Regions from separate parts of the Alkaliphilus flagellatus genome, predicted to be linked through region 3. Evidence: riboswitches for the same ligand, from Rfam matches in the RefSeq annotation. Region 3 holds a riboswitch; each other region holds the start of a gene.
The links. A riboswitch is a leader RNA that binds a small molecule or an ion and turns the genes downstream of it on or off. The one in region 3 is predicted to bind cobalamin.

Region 1: linked by a shared signal. The riboswitch ahead of KQI88_RS16805 (cobyric acid synthase) and the one ahead of KQI88_RS03030 (ABC transporter substrate-binding protein) in region 3 are both predicted to bind cobalamin.
Region 2: linked by a shared signal. The riboswitch ahead of KQI88_RS03640 (ABC transporter substrate-binding protein) and the one ahead of KQI88_RS03030 (ABC transporter substrate-binding protein) in region 3 are both predicted to bind cobalamin.

Annotation. Positions count from the first base shown of each region.
Region 1 is NZ_JAHLQK010000007.1:87,184-91,272, forward strand. Features, by position in the region: gene eutH (ethanolamine utilization protein EutH) at 1-452, shown strand, start outside; gene KQI88_RS16795 (ABC transporter permease) at 478-1,167, shown strand; gene KQI88_RS16800 (ATP-binding cassette domain-containing protein) at 1,170-1,880, shown strand; cobalamin riboswitch at 2,030-2,208, shown strand; gene KQI88_RS16805 (cobyric acid synthase) at 2,353-3,231, shown strand; gene cbiB (adenosylcobinamide-phosphate synthase CbiB) at 3,221-4,089, shown strand, end outside.
Region 2 is NZ_JAHLQK010000001.1:791,714-795,802, reverse strand. Features, by position in the region: gene KQI88_RS03645 (FecCD family ABC transporter permease) at 1-704, opposite strand, end outside; gene KQI88_RS03640 (ABC transporter substrate-binding protein) at 736-1,755, opposite strand; cobalamin riboswitch at 1,894-2,070, opposite strand; gene KQI88_RS03635 (sensor histidine kinase) at 2,176-3,087, opposite strand; gene KQI88_RS03630 (ABC transporter permease subunit) at 3,105-3,857, opposite strand; gene KQI88_RS03625 (ATP-binding cassette domain-containing protein) at 3,850-4,089, opposite strand, start outside.
Region 3 is NZ_JAHLQK010000001.1:667,867-671,955, reverse strand. Features, by position in the region: gene KQI88_RS03035 (FecCD family ABC transporter permease) at 1-937, opposite strand, end outside; gene KQI88_RS03030 (ABC transporter substrate-binding protein) at 988-1,962, opposite strand; cobalamin riboswitch at 2,160-2,335, opposite strand; gene KQI88_RS03025 (lipase family alpha/beta hydrolase) at 2,400-3,704, opposite strand; gene KQI88_RS03020 (methylated-DNA--[protein]-cysteine S-methyltransferase) at 3,797-4,089, opposite strand, start outside.

The sequences.
Region 1 (4,089 bases), on a different contig from region 3:
TAACAGCTATGGAGCCTTTTGAAGAAGGGCTTAAGATTGTTGGAAGTATTTCTATTATTTTAGCTGGGGCTTATCCTATGGTGCTTGTCATGACTAATGTATTTAAAAAGCCTTTGGCAAAAATGGGTAATGTTTTAGGCATATGTGATAAGGCGACAACAGCTTTAATTATGAGCTTGGCAAACAATATACCGGGGTTTGCTAATATGCACGATATGCACGAAAGAGGAAAGGTAATGGTTTCGGCCTTTGCGGTAGGTGGAGCCTTTGTATTGGGTGGACAACTGGGATTTGTTGCAGGAATAGATAAGTCTATGCTTACACCTTTTATTGTAAGCAAAGTTGTTGGTGGTGTAGGGTCTATAACTATAGCATATCTGATTACAAAGCCAAATCAAAAAAATATATCTAATTACGAGGAAGAAAAAATATTGGAGTTAGCTATAGAATAAATGTGATCTGTGTGGAGGAGGTAGTATGCTAGTTATTGTAGAAGGTTTAAAAAATGCAATAAATTTATTACTATCCTTTGATAAAGAAATATATAATATTATAGGATTATCACTTTATGTATCTTTAACGTCTACTTTAATTTCGAGCTTTTTGGCGATTCCCATTGGCATACTCTTGGGAATAAAATCTTTCCCTATAAAAAAAATGGTAATACGTAGTCTATATACTATGATGAGCCTACCTCCAGTAATAGTTGGACTAGTTGTATTTTTATTGATATCAAGAAGTGGACCACTAGGAAATTTAGGTATAGTGTTTACGCCGATGGCTATGATAGTTGCACAGGTCTGTTTAGTAACTCCTATTATTACAGGAGTTGTCTATAACGGAACAAAGGAAAAGGGTGAAGATATACAAAATTTGGCCTATACATTAGGAGCGAATAGAGTACAAACCCTTATTCTACTGATTAGAGAGCTTAGAGTTAACATTTTTTCTGCAATTGTTACAGGATATGGTAGGGCCATATCAGAAGTTGGTGCTGTAATGATTGTAGGTGGTAATATAAAGGGACATACGAGGGTTATGACTACTACAATTGCGATGTTAAGGAATATGGGAGACTATGAAACAGCTATAGCTATAGGTATAGTTCTATTATTAATATCATTTATTATTAACTCCATATTATATAGACTCCAACAGGAGGATTAGGCATGAATTTACAAATTAGTGGCTTGCAGAAAAATTATGCAGGACAATGTGTGCTTAATATTGATAGTTTAACAATAGAAAAGAGGAGTTTTTTAGGGATTATTGGTTCTAATGGTGCGGGAAAGAGCACATTAATTAAAATTATTGCTGGACTAGTAGATGCTAGTTCAGGCTTTATTAATTATGATGGTGAAAAGGTTTCTCATAGAATACAGCAAAACATGACATTGGTTTTCCAAAAGCCATATTTACTAAGAGCAACGGTTTTTAATAATATAGCTTATCCTTTAATTATAAGAAACATGAAAAGGGATGATATACTAACACGAGTTAAGGAAGTTATGAAGTCTATGGATATTGAATATCTACAGAACCAAAAAGCATGGACATTATCAGGAGGGGAAGCGCAAAAGGTAGCTTTAGCTAGAGCAATTGTAATTAAGCCTTCTCTTTTATTATTGGACGAACCTACAGCTAATATTGATCCTAGCTCGGTTTTAGTTATGGAAGAAACTATAAAGAAATTTCATCAAGAAAATAAGTCTACTGTAATTATAATTACCCATAATCTTCAACAAAGTAAACGACTTTGTAAAGAGGTGGCCTTTATGAATGAGGGTCAAATTGTAGAGATGGGTGAAGTAGATAATATTTTTAACGATTGTAATAATCCTTTGACTAAAAAGTTTATTGAAGGAGAAATATTAATATAAAAATACCAAAGGCTTGAGCTCTTGGTACTTTTTAACTTTTTTTAATAGATAAATCAATGACATGGAAAGTTGTATGAGTTGTACAAATTGAGAAATCTATACTAGGTTGACAATGATATTATAACTAAACTATAATAAGTGTATAATATAAAACTAAATAATTTCAAGGTGCTTTGTTTATAAAGTTAAAAGGGAAAGAGGTTGAACTCCTCTACAGCCCCCGCTACTGTGAGCAGGTATGAAATCTTCGTATCCACTGGGAAACTGGGAAGGGAAGAGAGTAAATAGATCTGCAAGTCAGGAGACCTGCCTTGAAAAGGAAAGAATCACAGCTTCGGAGGGAAGTATGGAAGGTTCATCATATAATCATATCTAACTTTACCTTATCTGATGAATTCAACACATAGACGCTCTATGTGTTTTTTTATTTTCCAAGACCAAAGAAAAATAAAATCCTAAAGGAGGTGTCAAATTGGCTAAAAATATTATGCTTCAAGGAACTTCCTCTTCAGTTGGTAAAACAATACTAACTGCTGCACTATGTAGAATTTTTAAGCAAGATGGTTTTTCGGTAGCACCTTTTAAATCTCAAAATATGACATCAAATTCATTTATAACTAAAGATGGCAAAGAGATTGCAGGTTCCCAAGCTATACAGGCAGAAGCGGCTGGAATTGAAGTTACAGTAGAAATGAACCCTATCTTATTAAAGCCCACCAGTGACAGAAAAAGCCAAGTAATAATAAATGGGGTTTTAACTAGTAATATGCCAGCTTCACTTTACCAAGAGAAAAAGACAGAACTAAAAAAGGTAATAAAGAATGCATATGATGTTTTAAGTAGTAAATTTGATCTTCTAGTAATTGAAGGTGCAGGAAGTCCAGCAGAAATTAATTTAAGTAAAAATGATATTGTAAATATGGGGTTAGCAAACTTAGTAGATGCTCCTGTTATTCTTATCGGGGATATTGATAGGGGAGGAATTTTTGCTTCTATATATGGAACTATTATGCTCCTTAATGAAGAAGAACGAAATAGAATAAAAGGATTTATTATAAACAAATTTAGAGGAGATTTGGAGATTTTAAAACCAGGCATAAAAATGCTAGAGGATTTGGTGAACAAGCCCTGCTTAGGTGTAATTCCATACTTTGAAATTAATATTGAAGACGAAGATAGCTTGGTTGATCCTGAGGCAGCCGGTAGAAGAAAAGATATTAAAGAGAAATCCAGTGCAGAAGATTATAAAAAAATAAAGGAATTAGAATATGATAAGCTGGCTACTACTGTTAGAGAGAATATTGATATAGAAAACATTAGAAGGATTATGGGGATTAATAATGGACAGTAGCATTTTATTACTAATTGTAGTCGCATTAGACTTTATATTAGGTGATCCACCAAATTGGCCTCATCCAATTAGGTGGATAGGATTGAGTATAAGTAGATATGAAAAAATCATCAGAAAAAGCGGATTAAATTTAAAGATAGGAGGATTTATATTAGCTTTACTATCTTTAACTACCGTTTTGACTGTGTCTACATTAATACTTAAAATAACTCAGCTTATACATCCATTATTTGAAACCATAATTACAATATATTTACTCTACACTTCTATAGCTGCTAAATGTTTAGATGTGGAGGCAAAAAAGGTACACAAGTCAGTGTATAAAAAAGATATAGAAAAAAGTCGAAAAATGCTATCCTATTTAGTTGGAAGAGATACTTCCCAATTAGACTTTGAAGAAGTAATAAGGGGTGTTGTTGAAACAGTGGCAGAAAACACCATCGATGGAGTACTAGCTCCGCTGTTTTATATGGGCATTGGATTTTACTTCGGAGTTCCAGTACAGTTTGCTCTAGGCTATAAAGTAATAAATACTTTAGACTCTATGGTTGGATATTTACAGGAGCCTTATATAGAAATAGGCTATGCATCTGCAAAACTAGATGACATAGTCAATTATATTCCTGCTCGTATTGGTAGTCTTTTTATGGTCTTAGCGGGAGGACTACTAGGTTACGATGTTAAGCAAGGCTTTAAAATTCTAATAAGAGATAGAAGAAACCATAAAAGTCCAAATTGTGGCTATCCAGAGTCGGCTGTAGCAGGACTACTTAAAATACAACTTGGAGGAACCAATACATACTTTGGTCAAAGAGTATATAAACCAACTATAGGCGATGAAGATACGCCTTTAACAGC
Region 2 (4,089 bases), 120 kb from region 3:
TCCACACTTACACCTAAACCCGTGGCAACTTCATCGCCCAGCATTAATATATTTAACTTATCAGGTAATAATAGTAGGAAAAACATACCGACTATAGCATATGGCAAAATAATATTTACATCTTTCCAAGTTATTGCAGATAAACCTCCTACCATAAATCCTAATACCCCATGTACTCTGTCTGGAAAAAACGTCATAAGTCCATTTATTCCTGCACTTAGTAATGAAGATACTGCAACTCCAGCTAAAACTAGTCTTGTCGGCAATACTCCCTCTCTCCAAGCCAAACTATATATAAAAAGAGTAGCTAAAAGTGCTCCTAAAAAAGCACCTATAGGAACTAAGTAATAATATTGCGGAAAGATTATTAATATTATAAGTGCCATCAGTCCTCCACCCGATGACACCCCTATAATATTAGGACTTGCTAGAGGATTTCTCATTATACCTTGAAGAACAGCCCCAGATAAAGATAAGCAGATGCCTACTAATGCACCTACTATTGTACGTGGAAGTCTTACATTCCATATTATTTGATAGTTAACTGTATCTTTTTGATAAAAGATAGCTTTAATTATTTCTACTGGGGCTATTTTTACAGCTCCATTACCAACGCTTATGAAAAAACTTGCAATAAATAATAATATAAAGATTATTAATACTATAATTTTACGAGGTTTTTCTTCTTCCATACCTACTGACATAAAATTTCTCCCATATAATTAATAGTTTCTCTTATTTAACTAAATCTGTATAAAGATGTTTTGCTAACCCTTCATAAGCCTCTGCATATCTATGATTTGCTTTAAACATATAAAGATCCTTTGGTAAGAAAATATATCTACCTTCTTTTACTGCCTTTAAGGAAGCCCATGCTGGATTTGATTCTACATCCTTTTTAATTCTATCCAATACCGCTTCCATATCACTTCCTGTTGTTTGGACGAATATAAAATCTGGGTCTTCTTCTATTATTTTTTCTAAGCTAAAGTTTTTATCATCTAAAGTATTATTGGATGTATCTGCAATATTAGTTGTATGAAGATCTTTTAACATTTCACCTAAATAAGCATCTGATCCTCTAGCTGTTATACTTTTTGCACTGGCCATCATTATTAATACTTTATAACTCTTATCCTTTGGTGATTTTTCTATTATCTTCTCTATATCCTCTTTAACTTGCAAAGCATTTGCTTGGTAAAGATCTTCTCTTTCATTTAATGCAGTAAATAACCTTACAAGTTTAAAGTAATCATCCTTTACAAAAAAGTCTAAGGCAACAACTCCAATTCCATTATCCTCTAATATAGGAACTATCTCCATTTGAATTTTAGAGTTGCCGTTTAAAATTACTAAATCTGGCTTTAATGATAATACCTTCTCAAGGCTTATTGCTCCTAAAGTCCCTACTATTTCAGCATTTTCTGTTCCCTCTACTATCTTATCCGCCGATTCTTCTATTCTACCAACTACAGTACCTCCATTTTTAGCCCAAATTTCTAAATATGAATTAAAAAGAACTACTACTCTTTCCGGATGCTTATTTAGTGTGACTTGCTGATTTCTACTATCAGTAAAGGTAACACTGTCTTCACCTATCTGTACTCCATACTCCTCTAACATATTTTTCTCTAGTTCATTTACTACCTCCTTATCCTTGCTAGGTTCTACATTATTTGCTTGGTTTGAACATCCTGCTATTGTAGATATTGATAATGCTAACAGTAATGCTAATGCTGCTACTCTTTTTTTCATTTTTCATCCTCCAGTTTGTAGTTTTTTCCCTGGTGGAGGGTAATAAAAAATCCCCAACCGTATAAGTTAGGGATATATCATGCACATAGAAACATTAAGTGCAAAAAAGCAAAAGTCTCCCCTTCCCACCGAAGGTTACTTAATATAAACTATTAGGCAGGTCTCCTGACTTGTGGATCATCCTACTCTCAACACCTTCCCAGATATAATCCAGTGGCTAAGTTGATTTCGTACACACTTACAGTAGCGGGGGCTGTACCGGATTTTCACCGATTTCCCTATTAATCTTACAGAACCTAATGTTTCTTATTTAGTTTTCATTCACTATGTTATCATACAATGGAATTTTATTCAATAAAGTTTCTTTAATAATGTACCAAGCTTGCAATAAAATACATTCTATAGGTGTTATGATGTCCTCTATGAAGAATGTGTTGTTCTCCATTTTATTATTATACTAAGCTTACAATCAGCTAGCTTTGCTGAAATTTCGTGTCCCATTTGTTCGACTAATTCTTTTGTTATAGCCAATCCAAGTCCTGTGCTTTTACCACTTCTTGTGGGGTCAGCTGTAAAAAAACGTTCAAATAGATGGGCTATATCTTCCTCACTTAAATTCCGTGCGACATTTGTAAATGTTGTTGTAATATAACCTTCATACTCCTTTAAAGAGATATACATAAACTCATTTCCATACTTTAAAGCATTCTGTATTAGGTTTGAGAAAATTCTTTTTACTGCATTTTCATCAGCAATAACCAATGATACTTTTTCATCTATATCAATAATAGGCTCTATCTCTTTAGTTAAAAAATCCTTATAGAATGATGCTATTAAATCACACATTATATTATTTATATTTACAGATTTAAGATCAAATTTATATTCCTTACCTTCCAGTCTTGATAAATCATAAAAGCTAGATATTAAACTTTGTAATGACTCAGCTCTTCTTTTAACTATATCTGCATATTCTTTCTTTTCATGGCAAGGTAAGCTATCTTCCTCCATAAGCTGTATATATCCCATTATTGATGTAAGTGGTGTCCTCAGATCATGTGATATATTTGCAATAGCCTGTCTAAGTTCTAAATCCATCCTCTTATGTTCAATTTCTGATTTTTGTTTTTCTTCTAAGGTTTTATTTATTTCCGAAGCTAAATTTTTCATCTCTTTATTAGAAAAAGTAAGTAATATTTTTGAATTAGTATTAGTCTTATTGATTCTACTTAGTTGATTAGTTATATTCTTAACTTCGTTATGTGATAAAATATAAAGAGTGACAAATACGCCACATATAATTATAAGAAAAATAATAGTTAATAGTTGCATAAATGTCACCCTCCGTTTTACTTAATCTCTTTTTTATTAAAGTATAACATACTTAAAATTGTAAATACTACTGTAAATCCGATACCTACTAAAGTCGCAAAACCTAAAGTATTGCTCGCTACAGTGTCAGCTTTTATATTGGATAAGTTTGTTGTAATAAGAAACTTATTAATATTCATAAGTTTTGGAGACACAATTACTGAAAGTAGACTAATAATATTACCAGTCATAGAGAATACTCCGAAGTAAACAAAGCTAGATATTGTATTGTTTTTAAATACAATTCCTAGAAAAGTGCCTACAGATATTCCTCCAATCCATAGTGGGAGTGCTACTAGTAATCTTAGTGAAAAATCTTTAACTATATCTATTGAAAAGTCCTTACCAAGCCCAAACAGCATTGCTCCACTTCCTAAAAAGACAGTTAGTATAATAAATGCTGCTATAGTAGATAGAACAACTGTAGCAATTATCTTTGATAAAACAATTCTGTTTCTAGGTATACCAAATGATACAGCATTTTTCAAAGTCAAATTTTTATTTTCTTCACTTGTAACAATGTCAATCATCATTAAAACTAGAAATAGTGGTAAATTAATTGATTGAATACCTATATACATTAATTCTGAAAGATCCATATTAGCATTAACACTTGTGGCCTTCATCAATATATTAAGTAATAATCCTAAACCGGATATTATAACTACAAAGCTCCAATAGTATAATCTGTTAAAATTTCTATAAAGCTCAGCTTTAATATAATTAAGCATTATAATTACCTCCAATCAATTCAATAAAGTAATTTTCTAAATTGATGCCAGTTTGATTTATGGAGGAGACCATAACTTCATTAAGGACAAGAGCCTGAGTTACTATTTCAGGAGTATCTACATAATCATATAATCTAATTTCATTATTATTTAATACCTCATATTTTTTAGTTTCTAGTTGTTTTTCTATTATAACCGTAGCTTTTTCTGTATTGTCTACTTTAATTGCTAA
Region 3 (4,089 bases):
TTCTTGATAAAGTATCTGCAACAATTAAAAATATTCCTCCTACTAGTCCACTAGCAGGTATAAGAATACGATGATCCGGACCCATAAGTAAACGAACCATATGAGGCACAATAAGGCCTACAAAACCGATTATTCCGCTAACAGAAACTAAAAAAGCTGTTATTAATACACTGGTAATTAAAATTACTTTTTTAACCTTTTCTGTTTCAACTCCCATATTTTGTGCACTATCCTCACCTAATAACATAATATTTAAGTCCTTTGAAAAAATATATATTATGATACTACCCAATAAAACTGGTATTATAGCTATTTGTATATGATTCCATCCTCTTCCTGAAAAACTTCCCATTGTCCAGAAAATAATTGTACTTACATCTCTTGTTGAAATTGTCATTATAAACGACATTATAGCAGTAAAAAACTGCCCTGTAGCAATTCCTGCTAATAATAATGTAGTTACTGGTACTTTTCCCTTTATTCTAGCCATATTATATACAATTAATGTAGCTAGCAAAGCACCTGTAAATGCAAATATAGATACAATTCCTATACCAAAAAACATTTTATTTAACTTTAGCAAAATAGCTATAGAAGCTCCTAAAGCTGCTCCTGAAGAAGTACCCACTATAAAAGGATCAGCCATAGGATTCTTTAACATTCCTTGAAAAGCTACGCCTACAATTGATAACCCATATCCAACTAGAAAAGAAAGTAATACCCTTGGTAGTCGAATGTTTTGTATAATCGCAATATGAGATTTTTGTATATTTGAAACATCAATATAATCTCCTATTATAGGAATGGTTTTTAAAATGATTTTTATACTATCAATAATAGTTACATTAGCCACTCCAATAACTAAGGATATAGATATTGTTATCATCAATGTCATTAGTAGTAGTGGAAATATTTTTAAATAATTATGCTTTTCCATAGACAGTCTGCCTCCATATATATTCCCATTAAAATAGCTGGAATATATTATTAAAATACCTCTGGATGTATAGCCTTTGCGAATAGCTCTAAGGCCTCAATTATTCTAACACCTGGTCTTGATACTATATTAGGATCTAATAACTCTATTTTATCATTTTTAACGGCAGTAATAACATCATAACCTGGTCTAGATTTTATTATATTTTTTAATTCTTTCATTTGCTCAGGATTTAAAGTGAAGTTTTCAGCAGTATGAGCTGGTGCTATATAAATCTCAGGATCTTTTTCCACCATAGCTTCAACACTATATTGAGGATAAGCTCCATCCCCATCAGCTGCAATATTTTCTCCACCAGCTAAAGTGATTAACTCATTTATGAATGACCCTTCACCAGCTGTCATTAAAGGTTCGTCCCAAACTTGATAAAACACTCTTGCCTTCTTCTCATTCTTAACTTTATTAACAATATTATCTCTTTTTTCCTGCATTCCACTTACTATTTGTTCCGCTTTTTCTTCTACACCCATTACTTCACCTAATTGTAATATGTTATTAAAAATTTCATCGATTGTTTCAGGCGAATATAACATTACCGCTATTCCACTTGCCTTTATTTGTTCTATAGACTCAGGAAGGGCTTCGTTATATAGAAATACTACATCTGGATTTAACTCTAATATTTTCTCTACATTTATTGCAAAGGCATTACCTACCTTTTCTTTCTCTAGGGCTTCTATAGGATAATCACAAAAATCCGATACTCCTACAATTTTATCTTCTAATCCTAAAGCAAATAGAATTTCTGTTTGACTAGGCGCAATCGAAACGACTCTTTCTGGTTGCTTCTTTATTGTTACAGAATTTCCGAATCCATCTACAATATCCATAGGATAGGTTGTATTCTCTATATTGTTACCTACATCCCCCTGTGAATTCTCTTTTTGTTCTTTGGCACAACCAAATAGCAAGGTTGTCAATAGCATTAATACTACTAAAAATATAGTTGCTTTTGATTTTCTCATAAAAACATCCTCCTCTTATAGTTTCTTACTTACATTTTAAATATAAAAAAGCAGCAAAGCTGTCCAAACACCCTCATAACTACGCAAGTTGAATTCTTTCCCTTGCGACCCCTGTTTTTTATAATATAAAAAATCCCTCACCAAAGGGTAAGGGATTATAAACACACTAATATTTCACCTATCCCTCCGAAGGCTGCATGTGCTAAAACTTGGTAGGTCTCCTGACTCGTGAATCATTTTACTTCAGCACCTTCCCGGTCAATACCAGTGGTATATCGCTGTTTCATCATCACTTACAGTAGCGGGGGCTGTAATGGATTTTCACCATTTTCCCTTTTAAGCTCAATTGAGCACCGTCAATATTTAGATTGCCTTAATGATATCAAAAAAGAGGAATATTTTCAATTCTTTTTTATGCTATGCTTCTTTTGTTAATCTCATACCTTAAAGGAAAAGTACAGTCTATCAGTTTCTTTTTTTCGTACATTTTTCTCTGTTAATTCTTCTTCTATCCTAGAGCCTATTACAAAAATATTATGATCTTCTTTATATTGTCCAGATGTTTCTAAAATATATTCACCACTAGGTACGTGTTTTAACATAAGCCACAAATAATCTTTTCCGAACTCTTGGCAAATATGCTCATACTCTGTAATAAATTTTCCATCTATAAATTTACCAATTATATCTCTTTCGTTTTTCAGTTCTATATTAATATATTTTTTTAATATTATCCCTAATGGATATACTTTAGGTTCTACAAAACCTTTATTAAATAATGAACGATCTAAATTATATATGTCTGCAAGATATTCCATAGAACCTAATAAAATTCCACTATGACTTCCTTCCATTATAAATGTTTCTGCATTATCTATAGTTGCACTATTAACCGTTACCGTCCCATCCCCTTCTTTTGTTTTCAATGATCCTATAACATATGCTTTTTTATATTTAAATAATAATTCTGTATCTAGTAGCAAGACCTTATCTGTTTCCTTGTTAGTCCCAACAAAACAATATAGATTTTTAACTCGATTATTTAATGTATCTATATTTTTATTTAGCTCATTTAGTAAATAATTATTATAAAGTGTATATTCTCTTGGAATATAGTGGTAATCATTGTCGATTTTACAGCATAATATTTTCCCATAATCATCTGTAGGTATTAAATCTCGTAATCCTGGAAAATTCTCATGTAATTTTTCAATATTCTCTGTCCCCAAAGGTATATCTAGTATTTTAGTAAGTAACCAAATGTATCCTCTGCGTATAATGTCAAATAGTTCTTTCTCGGTATCTGTTTTCTTCATTAGTTTTCCAATACTCCACAAATGATAGGCTTCAATGTTTCCCTTATTAGGAGTTCCAAAGCACATTAAATTTCTAACATTATAGGAGTATTCTATACTTTGAATATAAGTACGAGCTACCACTCCACCCATACTATGACATAATAAATCAACTTTTTGATTAGGATGCTTTTCTTCTACCCGTAATACTAAAGGTTGTAAAAACTCCTTTACTATTTCCCTACAGCTTTTTCGCCAATCATAATAACAAACAAATAAATTCTCATTTAATTTATATCCTAATTTCTCTAATTCTTTTAAAAATGGTTTATAAAACCAACTTGCCACACCAAAGCCCCACTCAATTTGACATCCTAACATCTCTCCGCCAATAGATCCCATTAAACCAGGAATAAAAATAATTGGATTTAGTTTAGTAACTTCCATTGTCTTCCCCCTTCTTTTTTCATTATCTCAATTATATTTATCCGATAGATACCAATTCTATGACCCTAAATTGCAAAAAAATAAAAGTGGTATTATTCTACCACCTTTTCACATTCAACTTTTATTCCTTCAACATTTAGCAATTTTTCTTTAATATGCAGCCCACCACCGTAACCTACTAACTTTTTATTAGCCCCTATTACTCTATGACATGGAATAATAATAGGAATTCTATTTTTATTATTTGCTCCTCCAACAGCCCTTACGGCTTTAGGATTGTCAATACTATAGGCCAAATCTTTATATGTTATAGTTTGACCATAGGGTATATCTAATAATGCATTCCATACTTTTTTTTGAAAATCGGTCCCCACCATATAAAGTG